DNA from 4 places in the Pseudomonas sp. GW821-FHT02A08 genome. Region 2 is predicted to be linked to each of the others. Evidence: predicted binding sites of a transcription regulator. Region 2 holds the regulator's gene; each other region holds the start of a gene.
The links. The regulator sigma-54, encoded in region 2, starts transcription at its own class of promoters, with help from an activator protein. The targets are predictions, from matches to a motif close to ANTGGCATNNANNTTGCTNT.
Positions count from the first base shown of each region.

Region 1: a site for sigma-54 is predicted at 2,365-2,384, ahead of AC07W4_RS14440 (flagellar basal body rod protein FlgF). Genes of this name have one in related genera too.
Region 3: a site for sigma-54 is predicted at 2,032-2,051, ahead of AC07W4_RS19825 (circularly permuted type 2 ATP-grasp protein). Genes of this name have one in related genera too.
Region 4: a site for sigma-54 is predicted at 1,733-1,752, ahead of glnA (glutamate--ammonia ligase). Genes of this name have one in related genera too.

Region 1 covers NZ_JBWKWD010000017.1:114,807-118,999, forward strand. The annotation lists gene flgH (flagellar basal body L-ring protein FlgH) at 1-686, opposite strand, end outside; gene flgG (flagellar basal-body rod protein FlgG) at 739-1,524, opposite strand; gene AC07W4_RS14440 (flagellar basal body rod protein FlgF) at 1,570-2,310, opposite strand; gene AC07W4_RS14445 (sigma-54-dependent transcriptional regulator) at 2,676-4,193, opposite strand, start outside.
Region 2 covers NZ_JBWKWD010000019.1:50,967-55,159, reverse strand. The annotation lists gene AC07W4_RS15175 (KdsC family phosphatase) at 1-102, shown strand, start outside; gene lptC (LPS export ABC transporter periplasmic protein LptC) at 110-682, shown strand; gene lptA (lipopolysaccharide transport periplasmic protein LptA) at 669-1,217, shown strand; gene lptB (LPS export ABC transporter ATP-binding protein) at 1,217-1,942, shown strand; gene AC07W4_RS15155 (RNA polymerase factor sigma-54) at 2,188-3,681, shown strand; gene hpf (ribosome hibernation-promoting factor, HPF/YfiA family) at 3,756-4,064, shown strand; gene ptsN (PTS IIA-like nitrogen regulatory protein PtsN) at 4,077-4,193, shown strand, end outside.
Region 3 covers NZ_JBWKWD010000029.1:56,404-60,596, reverse strand. The annotation lists gene AC07W4_RS19830 (alpha-E domain-containing protein) at 1-577, opposite strand, end outside; gene AC07W4_RS19825 (circularly permuted type 2 ATP-grasp protein) at 590-1,999, opposite strand; gene AC07W4_RS19820 (ribonuclease E inhibitor RraB) at 2,368-2,712, opposite strand; gene AC07W4_RS19815 (hypothetical protein) at 2,923-3,156, opposite strand; gene speE (polyamine aminopropyltransferase) at 3,353-4,193, opposite strand, start outside.
Region 4 covers NZ_JBWKWD010000004.1:198,203-202,395, forward strand. The annotation lists gene thiI (tRNA uracil 4-sulfurtransferase ThiI) at 64-1,518, opposite strand; gene glnA (glutamate--ammonia ligase) at 1,847-3,253, shown strand; gene AC07W4_RS05105 (DUF4124 domain-containing protein) at 3,581-4,096, shown strand; gene AC07W4_RS05110 (DUF4124 domain-containing protein) at 4,093-4,193, shown strand, end outside.

The DNA.
Region 1 (4,193 bases), on a different contig from region 2:
AACAGCGGGCTGAGGAAGAAACGGTCGAACCAGCCTGGCTGACTCGCATCGGCAAACGAACCGGTGCCCGAGTAGGTGATGCGCGCATCGGCGACACGGGTCGACGGCACGGTGTTGTCGGTGGCGATGTCATCGGCGCGAACCAGGCCGGCAATCCGCACCAGTTCGTCACCGGTGTTGAGGGTCATCCACTTCTCGCCGCGTACCGCGATGATGCCGTTGGGCAACACATCGGCGACGGTGACCGTGATCGAACCGGTCAGGGTGTTGCCCTGCGCCGCCTTGCTGTCACCCTTGGTCGCGCGATCACCTTCGTAACTGGCACTCAGGCTCAGGTCGCCATCGCCGAACGGGTTGTTGGTGGTGGCGCTGCTGCCGAACAGCGAAGTCAGGCCGATGTTGGCCTTGCTGTTCTTGCCAATTTGCGAGTTGGCGTTTTTGCTGGCCTGGGTCCTTTCGTTCAGGGTGATGGTGATGATGTCACCGATCCGGAACGCCTTGCGGTCGGTGTAGAGGTTCTGTTCGAAACCGGCCTGATAGATCGAGCCGTTGTTCGCGGCCGCCGGCAACGGCGTACGTGGTAACACCGGAGCGTAGTAAGGGTCATTGGGCTTGGGCGTCGCAGGCACGCAACCTGCGAGCGCGGTGATCCCACTCAGTGCCAGAACAGATACATAGCGATTCATGACCCTACCTCACGGTGTTGCAGGCGGCCTCATGGCCGCCACATAGACTGGATTACAGATTCTGCGTTACGAACGAGAGCATCTGGTCGGCGGTGGAGATCACCTTGGAGTTCATCTCGTAGGCGCGCTGGGTGGTGATCATGTTGACCATCTCCTCAACGGTGCTGACGTTGGACGTTTCCAGGGTGTTCTGCAGCGTGGAGCCAAAACCGTTCAGGCCCGGTGTGCCGACTTGCGGCGCGCCACTGGCGGCGGTTTCCAGGAACAGGTTGTTGCCCACGGCTTGCAAGCCGGCCGGATTGATGAAGTCGGCGGTTTGCAGGTTGCCGATCACCTGGGCAGCCGGGTTGCCGACAACGGTGATGGATACTGTCCCGTCGCGGCCGACCGTAAAGGTCTGCGCTTCGTTCGGAATGACAATGGCCGGCTCCAGGGCAAAGCCGCTGGCGTTCACGATCTGGCCGTTGGAGTCCAGGTGAAACGTACCGTCACGGGTGTAGGACGTGGTGCCGTCCGGCTGCAGGATCTGGAAGAACCCGCGACCGTCGATGGCCATGTCCAGTGGCTGCTCGGTGGTTTGCAGGCTGCCGGCGGTGAAGTTTTTCTGGGTGCCGACGATGCGCACACCGGTACCCAGTTGCAGACCCGACGGCAGCTCGCTGTCTTGGGTCGACTGTGCACCTGGCTGGCGCTTGATCTGGTAGAGCAGGTCCTGGAACTCGGCGCGGTCACGTTTGAAACCCGTGGTCGACACGTTGGCCAGGTTGTTGGAAATGGTGGTCAGGTTGGTGTCCTGGGCGGACAGGCCTGTCTTGGCAACCCATAGAGCCGGAAGCATTCGATTCTCCTCGTGCGCCTGTTTTACGGCGCGACGTTCTGGTAATTAGCTGATCTGCAAGACCCGAGCCATGGCCTGGTCATCGTCTTTGGCGGTGTTCATCATCTTGATGTGCAGTTCGAACTGCTTGGACAAGGCCAGAACCGAGGTCATCTCTTCCACGGCATTGACGTTGCTCGATTCGAGGAATCCGGACACCAGCCTGACGTTGGCATCGGCCTGCGCAGGCTTGCCGTCCTTGGTGTGGATCGAACCATCCAGGCCCTTGCTCATGTTCTTGAGGTCCGGGTTGACCAGTTTGATGCGATCGACTTCGGCCATCACCCGCGGACCTTCGCCCATCGCGCGGATGCTGATGGTGCCGTCCTCGCCGACTTCGATCTGCTGCTCGGGCGGCACGGCAATCGGCCCGCCATTGCCCATGACCGGCATGCCGTTGCCGGCGCGCAGCACGCCCAGGGCGTCAACGTTCAGGCTGCCGGTGCGCACGTAGCTTTCACCGCCATCGGGGGTCTGTACGGCAATCCAGCCGTTGCCTTGTACGGCAACGTCGAGGTCGCGACCGGTTTCCACCAGTGAACCCGGGGAGAAATCCGTGCCCGGGCGTTCGGACATGGCAAACGCACGCGCCGGAAAGCTGTCACCGAACACCGGCATCGAACGGGCCTGCTCCAGGTCTTTCTGGAAGCCGTTGGTGGAGATGTTCGCGAGGTTGTTGGCATGCGCCTTTTGCGCCAGTGCATTCTGGCTGGCGCCGGTCATTGCCACATAAAGGTACTTGTCCACACTCTTTCCTCTGCCTGCCGGACGTTTGCCGCCCACTGCTGTACAGCTGAGCCATAAGCAATTTGCAGACCAACTTGTTTTTGGTGGCGCGAGGCCCGGCAAACAGGGGACTTTGAGGATTCAGAGGGGATTTGTGATTTGTATCAGAGACGAAAAACCGGCGGTGTCATGCCGCCTACGGCAAACGTCGACCTCAAGAGTTCGCCGAACCCCCTATAGCAGCTGCCGAGCCTGCGAGGCTGCGTTCGACGGCGAAGCCGTCGTGAGACCAGGCGCAGCGGTGTGCCAGGAAGACCAGGCATGCGGGATTTACGACGGCTTCGCCGCCGAACGCAGCCTCGCAGGCTCGGCAGCTGCTACAGGACCTAGGCGATACCCGACTCTTTGCCGACGTCGTACTCACGCAATTTGTTGGCAATGGTCGTATGCGAAACCCCCAGGCGCTTGCCCAGTTGCCGACTGCTCGGATGCTCGGAATACAGCCGTTCCAGCACCGCCTTCTCGAAACGCCCGACAATCTCGTCCAGCCCACCCTCCAGCGAAAAATCGCCAAGGGGCTGACGCACGCCATAATCCGGCAGGCGAATGTGCTCGGCCTTGACCGTGCCGCCGTCGCACAGGGAAACCGCCTGGAACAGCACGTTTTCCAGTTGGCGCACGTTGCCCGGCCAATGGTAGTGGCTGAGCCGCTCCATGGCCGCCGGGGCGAGTTTGGGCAACGGGCATCCGATCTGCCGGCTGGCCTGATCAAGGAAGTGCTCCACCAGCGGCGTCAAACCGTCAAGGCATTCACGTAGCGGCGGGATATGCAGGGACAACACATTCAAGCGGTGATAGAGGTCCTGGCGGAACTCGCCGCGCGCGCACAATTCGGACAGGTCGACCTGGGTCGCGCAGATCACTCGCACGTCGAGGTAGACCTCCTCGTCGCTGCCCACACGACGGAAGCAGCCGTCCTGCAAAAAGCGCAGCAATTTCACCTGCAAGCGCGGGCTCATTTCACCGACGCCATCGAGAAACAGCGTACCGCCCGCCGTCAGCTCCAGCAGCCCGAGCTTGCCTTCGGCCCGCGCCCCTTCGAAGGCACCGGGGCCATAACCGAACAATTCCGTCTCGGCCATCGACTCCGGCAGCCCCGCGCAATTGAGCGCCATCAACGGCGACTGCCCACGCGGACTGGCCAAGTGGCAGGCCCGCGCCAGCAACTCTTTGCCGGTGCCGGTTTCGCCTTCTATCAATAACGGCGCATCCAGCGGCGCCATACGCCGCGCTTCGCGCACCACAGCGGCCATCACTTTCGAGCTTTGGAAGATGCTGTCGAAGCCACGCAACTCCTGCTTGCGCACGTTGTAGATGCGCTCACCCACCCGGTCGGCGCGGTGCAGCGTCAGCACAGCACCGGCCATGGCCTCGCTGTCGTCGTGCTCCGACTGCAAGGGCGCGATGTCGGCCAGGAACACGTCACCCTTGACCTTGACCCGCAGCCCGTTGATTCGCGATTTGTTGGCGCGCACCAGTTCCGGCAAATCGAAATCTTCGGCGTAGCGCGACAGGGGAATACCCGGCACCTCGTCGACCCGCACCCCCAGCAACTGCGCCGCTGCCCGGTTGGCCGCGACGATGGAACCGCCCATGTCGATCGACAGCACCGGAAACTCCAGCGCACCGAGCAGGGCATTGAGCTCCATGTGCCGACGCTCGCTGGGCATCAGCCCTACACGCTTGACGCCGAAGACCCCGGCAATCGCTTCGAATTTCGGTCGCAAGGCCTGGAACTGAATGTTGATCAGGTTCGGGCAATGCAGGTAGATGGCGTTGCCATGCTCCCCCCCCACTTCACCACGGGCCACGTTGATCCCGTACTCCACCAGCAGGTTGAGAAT
Region 2 (4,193 bases):
ATCACCCTCGCCCGAGGCGGCGAAGGTGCTGCTCGCGAATTCTGCGAATTGATCCTGCGCGCCCAGGACCGCCTCGACGCGGCCAATGCGGCGTACCTGTGAGCCCGACATGCTGAGCAAAAAGTTTCGCAACACACTGATGTTCACTTGCATCGCGGCGATATTCGCCGCGGTTGGCTACTGGAACATCAGCCCGGAACGCTTCCTCGACAAGGCGGTAACGCCGGTCGATGAAAGCGCGATCGACTATTACGCCATCAACGCCCACAGCGTGCAGTACCTGCCGGACGGCAAGCTGCAATATGATCTGGTGTCGGACAAGGTCGAGCACCTGAAAGCGACCGAGGTGACATTGCTGACCAACCCCGACCTGAATGTGTTCCGCGGCACTGAATTCCCGTGGCACGTCCAGAGCCTGCGCGGCGAGGTCAACCCTGATGGCACACAGGTCGAACTGATCGATGACGTGCGTATCACGCGCTTCGACGAGAAAAACCGCAAGACCCTGATCACCAGCACCCGCATGACCGTGTTCCCGCAGCAGCAATATGCGCAGACCGAGCAAGACGTTAGAATCGACGGCGCTGGCGGTGTATCGACTGGCAAGGGAATGAAAGCGTATTTGAAAGAAAGCAGGATACACCTGCTATCGAACGTAAGAGGACAGTATGAGGCTCGTTAAAACCCTCCCGATTTTGCTCAGTCTGGGCGCAGCACTGGGAAGCGTGAGCGCCTGGGCTCTGCCGGAAGATCAACAGCAGCCTATCCGCATTCAGGCCGACGATGCCCAACTGGACGACAAGCAAGGTATTGCCACCTATAAGGGTGACGTGATCATCACCCAAGGCTCGATGAAGGTGACAGGCAACACCGTTACCATCACCCGCACCCCGACTGGTGACATTGACGTAGTGACCTCGGTGGGCAACCTGGCGTACTTCGAGCAATTGCAAACGGCTGGCGATACCAAGCCTGTCCAGGGCTGGGGCGTGACGATCCAGTATCACGCCACGCAAAATCGCGTCGTACTGATCGACAAGGCCAAGGTTGTCGACAAGGACAACAACGTCACCCAAGGCGAGAAAATTGTCTACGACACGGACAAGAAACTCGCCAGCGCCGGTCGCGCCACAGGCAGCAAGATCACCGAGTCGCGCCCGCGTATCGACATGGTGATCCAGCCGAAGAAGAAAACCGACGAGAAAAAGGCCCAGTAATGGCAACTCTGAAAGCTCAGCATCTGGCCAAGAGCTACAAGAGCCGCCAGGTCGTGCGTGACGTCAGCCTGTCCATCGACAGCGGCCAGATCGTCGGCCTGCTTGGCCCGAACGGCGCCGGCAAGACCACCTGCTTCTACATGATCGTCGGCCTGGTGCAAGCCGATCAGGGCCGCGTCCTGATCGATGACCTGGACGTCAGCCACCAGCCGATGCACGGCCGTGCAAAGGCCGGTATCGGCTACCTGCCGCAAGAAGCATCGATCTTCCGCAAACTGTCGGTGGCCGACAACATCATGGCCATCCTCGAGACCCGCAAGGAACTCGACAAGGCCGGCCGTCGCAAGGAACTGGAAAGCCTGCTGCAGGAGTTCCACATCAGCCACATCCGCGACAACCTGGGCATGAGCCTGTCCGGCGGCGAGCGCCGTCGCGTGGAAATCGCCCGTGCCCTGGCCACCAACCCGAAATTCATCCTCCTCGATGAACCCTTCGCCGGTGTGGACCCGATTTCGGTCGGCGACATCAAGCAGATCATTCACCACCTCAAGGCCAAAGGCATTGGCGTGCTGATCACGGACCACAACGTTCGTGAAACCCTGGATATCTGTGAAACCGCCTATATCGTCAATGACGGCCAACTGATCGCCGAAGGCGACGCAGAGACAATCCTGGCCAACGACCTGGTCAAGGAAGTGTATCTGGGCCATGAGTTCCGCCTGTAAACGCTGAGCCGTGCCCAGGCATCTGCCCGGGCACCCGGCCAGCCACTCACCAGCGCCTCGTGCCGACGAGCGTGGTCAGCCCCCGACAAGGGCAGCGCAGCAACACAAATTTATAGTTTTTTATTGTTACAGCGCTCTAGGCAAACCCTTTAGTTTCAGGCATATAATTTGCTTAAGTTTGGCGCCCCGGCGCCCTGTAGTGGATGGCGCATGTGCGCCGGCGAATAAGGTGTTAAGCCCCTGCCATGAAACCATCGCTAGTCTTGAGAATGGGCCAGCAGCTGACGATGACACCGCAGCTGCAACAGGCCATCCGCCTGCTCCAATTGTCGACCCTGGACCTGCAACAGGAAATCCAGGAGGCCCTGGAGTCCAATCCGATGCTCGAACGCCAGGAAGAAGGCGACGACTTCGACAATTCCGACCCCTTGGCCGACAACGCCGAACAAAAGCCCAACACTGACATCCAGGAGCCCTCCTACCAGGAAAGCGCCCCGACGGTTGATAACCTCGATGAGGGTGACTGGAACGAGCGTATTCCCAACGAACTCCCCGTCGACACCGCGTGGGAAGACGTTTACCAGACCAGCGCCAGCAGCCTGCCCAGCAATGATGATGACGAGTGGGACTTCACCACCCGCACCTCGGCCGGCGAAAGCCTGCAGAGCCACTTGCTGTGGCAACTGAACCTGGCCCCGATGTCCGACACCGATCGCCTGATCGCCGTGACCCTGATCGACTGCATCAACAATCAGGGCTACCTGGACGAAACCCTCGAGGAAATCCTCGAAGCCTTCGACCCGGAACTGGACATCGAGCTGGACGAAATCGAAGCCGTCCTGCATCGCATCCAGCAATTCGAGCCTGCCGGCATCGGCGCCCGCAACCTGGGCGAATGCCTGCTGCTGCAATTGCGCCAGCTGCCTGCCAAGACCCCTTGGCTGGCCGAGGCCAAGCGCCTGGTCACCGATTACATCGACCTGCTTGGCAGCCGCGACTACAGCCAGTTGATGCGTCGCATGAAGCTCAAGGAAGACGAACTGCGCCAGGTCATCGAGCTGGTTCAGAGCCTCAACCCTCGCCCGGGCTCGCAGATCGAGTCCACAGAAGCCGAGTATGTCGTTCCTGACGTCATCGTGCGCAAGGACAACGAGCGCTGGCTGGTCGAGCTCAATCAGGAGTCGGTGCCACGACTGCGGGTCAATGCCCAGTACGCCGGTTTCGTGCGCCGCGCCGACACCAGCGCCGACAATACCTTCATGCGCAATCAGTTGCAGGAGGCCCGCTGGTTCATCAAGAGCCTGCAAAGCCGCAATGAAACCCTGATGAAGGTTGCCACCCAGATCGTCGAGCATCAGCGCGGGTTCCTCGAATATGGCGACGAAGCCATGAAGCCGCTGGTCCTGCATGACATCGCCGAAGCGGTCGGCATGCATGAATCGACGATTTCACGGGTGACCACCCAGAAGTTCATGCACACCCCCCGGGGCATTTATGAACTGAAGTACTTTTTTTCCAGCCACGTAAGCACCTCCGAAGGCGGCGAATGCTCGTCTACGGCGATCCGGGCGATCATCAAAAAACTGGTTGCAGCGGAAAATCAGAAAAAGCCGTTGAGTGACAGCAAGATCGCTGGTTTACTGGAGGCACAAGGCATTCAGGTGGCTCGCCGCACCGTCGCCAAGTACCGCGAATCCCTCGGGATCGCGCCTTCGAGCGAACGCAAGCGGTTGATGTAGGGCCACGCCACAGCGTTCCAGTGGTAGATCATCTGATCTACCGCTTTATGCACTGGCAACGAAGGAGAAGCTGTATGCAAGTCAACATCAGTGGACACCAACTGGAAGTGACCGAACCTCTTCGCACCTACATCGGCGAAAAACTCGAACGATTGGAGCGACATTTCGACAAGATCACTAATGTGCAGGTCACGATGACCGTCGAAAAACTGAAGCAGAAAATCGAAGCCACGCTGCATATTCCCGGGAATGAAGTGGTCGCCAACGCGGAACATACCGATATGTATGCCGCGATCGACGCACTCACCGACAAGCTGGATAAACAACTCAAAAAGCATAAGGAAAAGACCCAGAGCCTCCTCCAGGGCGCAACCGGTCGTTAACACTCCCTACCCATGATCCGACTTGAAAGTATCCTGACCCCCGGCCGTTCCCTGGTGAACGTGCCGGGAGGCAGTAAAAAGAAAGCCCTCGAACAAATTGCCAATCTGATCGCCCGCGAAGTGCCGGCC
Region 3 (4,193 bases), on a different contig from region 2:
CCGCTTCGGCCTGGTCGCCGGCCATTTCGTAGCGGGCATCGAGCAGGCGCAAGGTGTTGTCCGCCCGTTCGATAAAGGTCCCCAGGCGAATGAAGCGAAACGCATCGTTACGCATGATGGTGCCGTAGGACGCGCCCCGGAACAGGTGGGAACGCTCCTTGATCCACTCGCAGAAACGGCTCATGCCGTAGCGACTGAGGCCCTGTTCGGCGATACCGCGAATTTCCAGCCAGGTGGCGTTGATGTTTTCCCACATGTCGGCAGTGATGCGCCCACGCACCGCATGGGCGCTGGCCCGCGCGGCACCGAGGCAGCTGTAGATGCTCGCGGGGTTGGCCGCATCCAGGGCGAAAAAATGCAGCAGCCGTTCGGCATGCAGTTCGCCATGGCGCTCCAGGTAATCGTCCAGGGTGCCGGTAATCAACAGCGGCATGGCCAACTCGTGCAAACCGTCACCACGACCGTCTTGCGGCATCAGCGACAGCGAATAGCTGATGTCGAGCATCCGTGCGAGGTTTTCCGCCCGCTCCAGGTAACGCGACATCCAATACAAATCCGAGGCAGTTCTACTTAACATGACAGGCTTCCTTTAATCCTCGACCACCCAGGTGTCCTTGGTTCCGCCGCCCTGGGAGGAGTTGACCACCAGGGAGCCTTCGCGCAGGGCGACACGGGTCAAGCCGCCGGGCACGACCCGGGTTTCACGACCCGACAGGACAAACGGCCGCAAGTCGATATGGCGTGGCGCAATGCCGTTTTCGACAAAGGTCGGGCAGGTCGACAGCGACAGCGTCGGTTGCGCGATATAGGCATGGGGCTTGGCGATGATCCGCGCGCGGAAGGCTTCGATTTCCGCTGCCGTCGCCGCCGGCCCCACCAGCATTCCGTACCCGCCGGAGCCTTGGGTTTCCTTGACCACCAGTTCTGGAAGATTGGCCAGTACGTGGGAAAGCTCAGATGGATTACGGCATTGCCACGTAGGAACGTTCTTCAGGATCGGCTCTTCGTCCAGATAGAAACGGATCATGTCGGTAACGAACGGATACACCGACTTGTCGTCCGCCACCCCCGTGCCGATGGCATTAGCCAGCACCACGTTGCCGGAACGGTAGGACGACAGCAGCCCCGGTACGCCGAGCATCGATTCCGGGTTGAACGCCAGAGGATCGAGGAACGCATCGTCTAGTCGACGATAAATCACGTCGACCGCTTTCGGCCCGTCGGTGGTCCGCATGTAGACTTTGTCGTCACGCACGAACAGGTCCGCGCCCTCCACCAGTTCCACGCCCATTTCCCGCGCCAGGAACGCATGTTCGAAGAACGCACTGTTGAAACGCCCCGGCGTCAGCACCACCACGCTCGGGTTATCGATCGGGCTTGAGCTTTTCAGGGTGTCGAGCAGCAGGTTCGGGTAGTGGTCGATGGGGGCGATGCGTTGCGCCGCGAACAGCTCGGGGAACAGGCGCATCATCATCTTGCGGTCTTCGAGCATGTAGCTGACGCCGCTCGGTGTTCGCAGATTGTCTTCGAGCACGTAGTAGGTGCCGTCGCCGTCGCGCACCAGGTCGACGCCGGAGATGTGCGAGTAGATATCGCGGTGCAGATCCAGCCCTTGCATCGCCAACTGGTACTGCTCGTTGGCCAACACCTGCTCGGCCGGAATGATGCCGGCCTTGATAATGCGCTGCTCGTGGTAGAGATCGGCGAGGAACATGTTCAACGCCTTGACCCGCTGGATGCAGCCGCGCTCGACGACCCGCCATTCACTGGCGGGGATGCTGCGGGGGATGGTATCGAAGGGAATCAGGCGCTCTGTGCCCTGCTCGTCCCCGTAGAGCGTGAAGGTAATCCCGGCGCGATGAAACAGCAGATCGGCCTCGCGTCGCCGTTGTGCCAGAAGCTCGTCAGGCGTCTCGGCCAGCCAACGGGCAAACTCCCGATAATGCGGGCGGACCTGGCCGCCGGCATCGTACATCTCATCAAAATAGGTGCGGATCATGCCGTACTCCTTGTCACTCGGACGTCCAGACCTTCGCAAGGCCCGTGCCAGCGGCATAAACGCTTAGATTTCAATCGGTTGGATAATCAACGCGCACGCACCGCACCAATCCTGTGCGGTAAATGCCCCAACCTGATCGCCCCCGCTTCATTGCAAGGCGTGGTGGTCGCCTATCACCAGCATAGCCAGAGTTGATTTCACTGCCCGACAACGGGTGCGGATAATCCAGGCATTCGCTGAAAAGCTCACCGGACTTCCCTTTTAGCCGCCTGCCCTGGCGGCTTTTTTTTGCAGGTGTCCAGCGCCCACAAATGAAAACGGCCAACCCGAAGGTCAGCCGTCATTTCTGGTTGTCACTGTTCATAAGGTTATGCGAGTCGCCCTCGTACCTCCTGTTTCACACCCCAGCCTTCGATGATGCCGCCCAGAGGCTCGACCACTGCTTCGAAACCCTGTTCGAAGTCGCCGATATCGTCGTAGGTGGCATACATGACCTTGCACAACTCCAGCGCCCAGGCGCCGTCGTCGCGCACACTGACTTGAGCATCCAGGGATTCACCACGGTGGAAATGACCTGCCGCCCTGCGTGCCCGCTCCTCGTCCGGGAAAATGGCGTAGAACTCGATGGGATGAAACCGCGAAAAATCAAAACCGCCTTCTTTCATGCGGCGCAACACGCTGCTGCTGATGTCTTCTTGATAGGCTGTGCTCATGAAACGTCCTCCTCAAAACGATGGATAGACTTTCCGTACTCCCTCACCCGCAACCGAACAGCGCGAGCGACGGCAACCGATGTGCCGGCGGGAAACAAGCATGGAGCTGACAAGACCAGACCTTAGCGATTCATTCGCTGATCTCGCTTGCAGAGTAGCCTCAAGATAGAGCCTCTGCCAAGGTCTGGATGTGAATGCGACAGGTGTCGTTCAGATTGGAGTAATGCCGAGTATTTGAATGCTGTTCTGGAACTTGAGCTCTTTGACGCACGCATCAGCGGTCCGCCCTTCCAGATCGTTCAGATCCAGTTCGGCGGCGACAGGAAGCAACCGGGCCTTGATGAGCTTGGCGGCACGCTCGTAGTCCGGGCGCTCGGTGCACTCAAAGACTTCGTTGATGGTTTCGCCATGATCATCCACGAAAGTGACTCTCCACTTTTGCATTGGTGCCTCCTCGATAAAACCCATGGATGGGCTTACCTCTATCTCGACCTTGTTAGCTGGCTAATTGTTCCGCCGCAATACAGTGTGGGAGCGGGCTTGCTCGCGAAGAGGGTGTGTCAGCCAGCAACTCTGTCAAATGACACACCCTCTTCGCGAGCAAGCCCGCTCCCACAGGTTTGGTGCGTGGACTGAAAGATCAGTCGTTGCTTGGCTTGTTCACCGCCTGCAACACGTATTGCGGCAAGGCGAAGGCGCCGATGTGGATTTCAGGATTGTAGTAGCGGGTGACGATGCCGCTGCCCGTGAAGCGCTGTTGCAGGGTTTCGCGGGACAACTTGCGATAAGCGGTATTGGTGGCGCCCCAGGCGAAAGTCATCGAGCCACCGATGTAGGTCGGCACGGCGGCCTGGTAGAAGTGCCAGTCCGGGAACAGGCTGCGCAGGCGGCCGGCGGTAGTCTTCACTTCTTCGATCTGCATGAACGGCGTGCCGTTCTGGGTCACCAGAATGCCGCCTTCGTTCAGGCAGCGGTGGCAGGCCTGGTAGAAGTTTTCCGAGAACAGCACTTCACCCGGTCCGATCGGGTCGGTGGAGTCGGAAATGATCACGTCGAACTTTTCAGTGGTGGTGGCGACGAAACGCATGCCGTCGTCGATCACCAGGTTCAGGCGTGGATCATCGAATGCGCCCTTGGAGTGGTTCGGCAGGAATTCCTTGCACATGTCGACCACGGTGCCGTCGATCTCGACCATGGTGATGTGTTCGACGCCGCCGTGCTTGGCCACTTCACGCAACATGCCGCCGTCACCGCCGCCGATGATCAGCACGCGTTTGGCAGCACCGTGCGCCAGGATCGGTACATGGGTCAGCATTTCGTGGTAGATGAATTCGTCGGCTTCGGTGGTCTGGATCACGCCGTCCAGCGCCATCACGCGGCCCATGCGCGGGTTCTCGAAGATCACCAGGTGCTGGTGTTCGGTGCGCACTTCGTGCAGCAGTTTTTCCATGCGAAAACGCTGGCCGTAGCCTTCGTAGAGG
Region 4 (4,193 bases), on a different contig from region 2:
TACAGCTTGACGGTGGCATCGGGGGGCCGGTGACGCAGGCCACAGGCAAACAGCCCCGGGCACTTAGCTCGGTCGATAAACGCGCACATTGGCATGCCCCTCACTGAGCAAATGGTGGGCATGCAGGCGACTCATCACGCCTTTGTCGCAATACAGCAGGTACTGGCGAGTAGGGTCCAGTTCCTTGAAACGAGCGTTCACTGCATAAAACGGCATCGTTTGTACCTCGATGCCAGCAAGGTCCAGCGGGTCGTCTTCAGCGGCATCCGGGTGACGGATGTCGATGACGATCTGACCGGCCAGCGCTTCGCTGACTTCTTCAATCTGCAAATCCTGGCCCAGCTCATCGATCACACGATCGATCGGCACCAGCTTGGCGTTTTCGAGCGCACGCTCGAGTACCGCCATATCGAATTCTTTCTCTTCATGCTCGACGCGATAGCGCTTGGCTGCGGTCTTCGGATTGACCGAGATGACGCCGCAGTATTCCGGCATGTGTCGGGCGAAATCGGCGGTGCCGATTTCGATTGCCGTGTCGATAATGTCCTGCTTGTGGCTGGCGATCAGCGGACGCAGCACCAGCTTGTCGGTTACGCAGTCGATCACTGACAGGTTCGGCAAAGTCTGGCTCGACACCTGGGAGATCGCCTCACCGGTGACCAGTGCGTCGATGTGCAGTCGATCGGCAATCCGGGACGAAGCGCGCAACATCATACGCTTCAATACTACGCCCATATGACTGTTATCGACTTTGCCGAGAATTTCGCCCAGCACTTCTTCGAACGGCACACTGACAAATAGCACGCGCTGGGAGCTGCCGTACTTCTTCCAGATGAAATGCGCGACTTCCATGACGCCCAGTTCGTGGGCTCGTCCGCCCAGGTTGAAGAAGCAGAAATGCGCCATCAGCCCGCGTCGCATGATCTGGTAGGCCGCCACGGTGGAGTCGAAGCCACCGGACATCAGCACCAGGGTCTGCTCCAGGGCGCCAAGCGGATATCCGCCGATGCCGTTGTGCTGGCTGTGGATCACGAACAACCGTTGGTCGCGAACTTCGATCCGGACTTCGATTTCCGGCGCTTTCAGGTCGATCCCGGCGGCGCCGCACTCGCGACGCAGTTTGCTGCCGACGTATTTTTCGACGTCCATCGAGCTGAACGGGTGCTTGCCCGCACGCTTGCAGCGCACCGAGAAAATCTTCCCGGCCAGCGCATCGCCGTAGTGCTGCCTGCACTTTTCGGTGATGTCGTCGAAGTCGCCCAGCGGGTACTCGTCGATCTGCAGAAAGTGCGCGATGCCCGGCATGCAGGTCAGACGTTCACCCATCTCTTTCAAGGCTTTCGGGTCGGTAACGCGGGTTTCCAGCTCGAGATTGTCCCACACGCCGTTCACCACCACGGCCGGGTCCAGATCGCGGAGCACGGCGCGGATGTTTTTGGCCAACTGGCGGATAAATTTCGTCCGGACAGGTCGACTCTTGATGGTGATCTCGGGAAAGACTTTTACGATTAATTTCATGGAAACAGCGCGCGCATGGCCTGCCGAAAAAGGGGGGCGCGGATTATAGCGGAAATTGCTCAAGGTTTAACCAGTTAATGTGCAGAAGGTTTCGCACGCACCAAAACAGGTCATATGTTGGAGATGACGCCACATTACAGGGCGAGATTTTCTGCTTTAAAGCGCAATATGCCCCCGCAAGCGTGTTTTTGGGGCAAAAAACCCATGCTGGGGCACTGGCATGCAATTTGCTCCCTTGTGAGGCAGGTTGCCTTGGCAGAGTATTCGCGCCGGCATCACCCACATTTAAGGGCATCCACTACTAGCCCGAAGCCACCCGGAGGACACTATGTCGAAGTCGGTTCAACTCATCAAAGATCATGACGTCAAATGGATTGATCTGCGCTTCACGGACACCAAAGGCACTCAGCACCACGTGACCATGCCGGCTCGCGATGCGCTGGATGACGACTTCTTCGAAGTCGGCAAAATGTTCGACGGTTCCTCCATCGCTGGCTGGAAAGGCATCGAAGCCTCCGACATGATCCTGATGCCGGACGACTCCACCGCTGTCCTGGATCCGTTCACCGAAGAACCGACCCTGATCCTGGTCTGCGACATCATCGAACCTTCGAGCATGCAAGGCTACGACCGCGACCCACGTGCGATCGCCAAGCGCGCCGAAGAGCACCTGAAAGCCACCGGTATCGGTGACACCGTGTTCGCCGGTCCAGAGCCAGAATTCTTCATCTTCGACCAGGTGAAGTTCAAGTCCGACATTTCCGGCTCCATGTTCAAGATCTACTCTGAACAGGGTTCGTGGATGTCCGACCAGGACATCGAAGGCGGCAACAAAGGCCACCGTCCAGGCGTCAAAGGTGGTTACTTCCCGGTTCCGCCGTTCGACCACGACCACGAAATCCGTACCTCCATGTGCAACGCACTGGAAGAAATGGGCCTGACCGTCGAAGTTCACCACCACGAAGTGGCGACTGCCGGCCAGAACGAAATCGGCGTCAAGTTCAACACCCTGGTGAAGAAAGCCGACGAAACCCAAACCCTGAAGTACGTCGTGCACAACGTTGCCGATGCCTACGGCCGTACCGCTACCTTCATGCCTAAGCCTCTGTACGGCGACAACGGCTCGGGTATGCACGTACACATGTCCATCTGGAAAGATGGCAAGAACACCTTCGCAGGCGAAGGCTATGCCGGCCTGTCCGACACCGCCCTGTACTTCATCGGTGGCATCATCAAGCACGGTAAGGCCCTGAACGGCTTCACCAACCCGGCAACCAACTCCTACAAGCGTCTGGTTCCAGGCTTCGAAGCTCCAGTGATGCTGGCCTATTCGGCTCGCAACCGTTCCGCTTCGATCCGTATTCCTTACGTGTCGAGCCCGAAAGCCCGCCGTATCGAAGCACGCTTCCCGGATCCGGCTGCCAACCCGTACCTGTGCTTCGCCGCACTGCTGATGGCTGGCCTGGACGGCATCCAGAACAAGATCCACCCTGGCGACGCAGCTGACAAAAACCTGTATGACCTGCCGCCTGAAGAGGCCAAAGAGATCCCACAAGTTTGCGGCAGCCTGAAAGAAGCCCTGGAAGAGCTGGACAAAGGTCGTGCGTTCCTGACCAAAGGCGGCGTTTTCAGCGACGACTTCATCGACGCTTACATCGCCCTGAAAAGCGAAGAAGAAATCAAGGTACGTACCTTCGTACACCCACTGGAATACGAGCTGTACTACAGCTGCTGATCCGGTAGCGCCGCAGCACGCGGCGTGACAAAAAGAGGCCTCCTTCGGGAGGCCTTTTTATTGCCCACGATTCAACGGACGATAGAGAACCCTGTGGGAGCGGCGGTGCGACGATTCGACTTGCCCGCGAAGACGTCAGTACACTCAACATCTGCTTATCAGACAGACCGCTTTCGCGAGCAAGTCGAATCGTCGCACCGCCGCTCCCACAAGGGGTTTTCTGTGTCCAGGCGGCCTCGGCAAATCATGCCCAGATGTTAACGGCTTGGGATAACCACCCAGCCTGGCCTATGCTGCAACCCAACGCTTTCGTTTCCGGTCGATTCCATGGGTCGTGGTTTTCTCTTCATCCTGTTGCTGGTTGTTCTGCCCGCCACGGCGCAGATCTACAAGTACACGGACGCCAACGGCGCCACCGCGTACAGCAATCAACCGCCTGACGGCGTCAGTGCCCAACCGGTCGATTTGCCGCCCCTCAATAGCGTCGAACGCCAGCCTGCCGGCGAAGCCGCACCTGCTACTGATTCCGGTCATAAAGAACAGCCCTACAAGACCTATGAAGTGCTGGAGATTACCGGCCTGCCCACCACAGAAGCACTGCGCGCCAACAATGGCACCTTCACGATAAATGTATTGATCAAACCGCGCCTGCAAGGCCCGCACCTGCTGCGCCTGCTGCTGGACGGTCAGCCCTACGGCCAGCCAGGCAACGTGCCGACCCTGCAACTGGTGAACATCGATCGTGGCGAACACCACCTTGTCGTACAAGTGATCGATGGCGAAAACGTTGTGCAGCAGAGTCCTGCGGTGACATTCACCGTACAACGAGTGCACAAGCCTTGAAGGCCTGGCTGCTGATCGCCTGCCTGATCGCCCCGCCCGCCTCGGCGCAGGTCTTCATGTCTGTCGACGCTCAGGGCAATCGGGTTTTTACCGACCA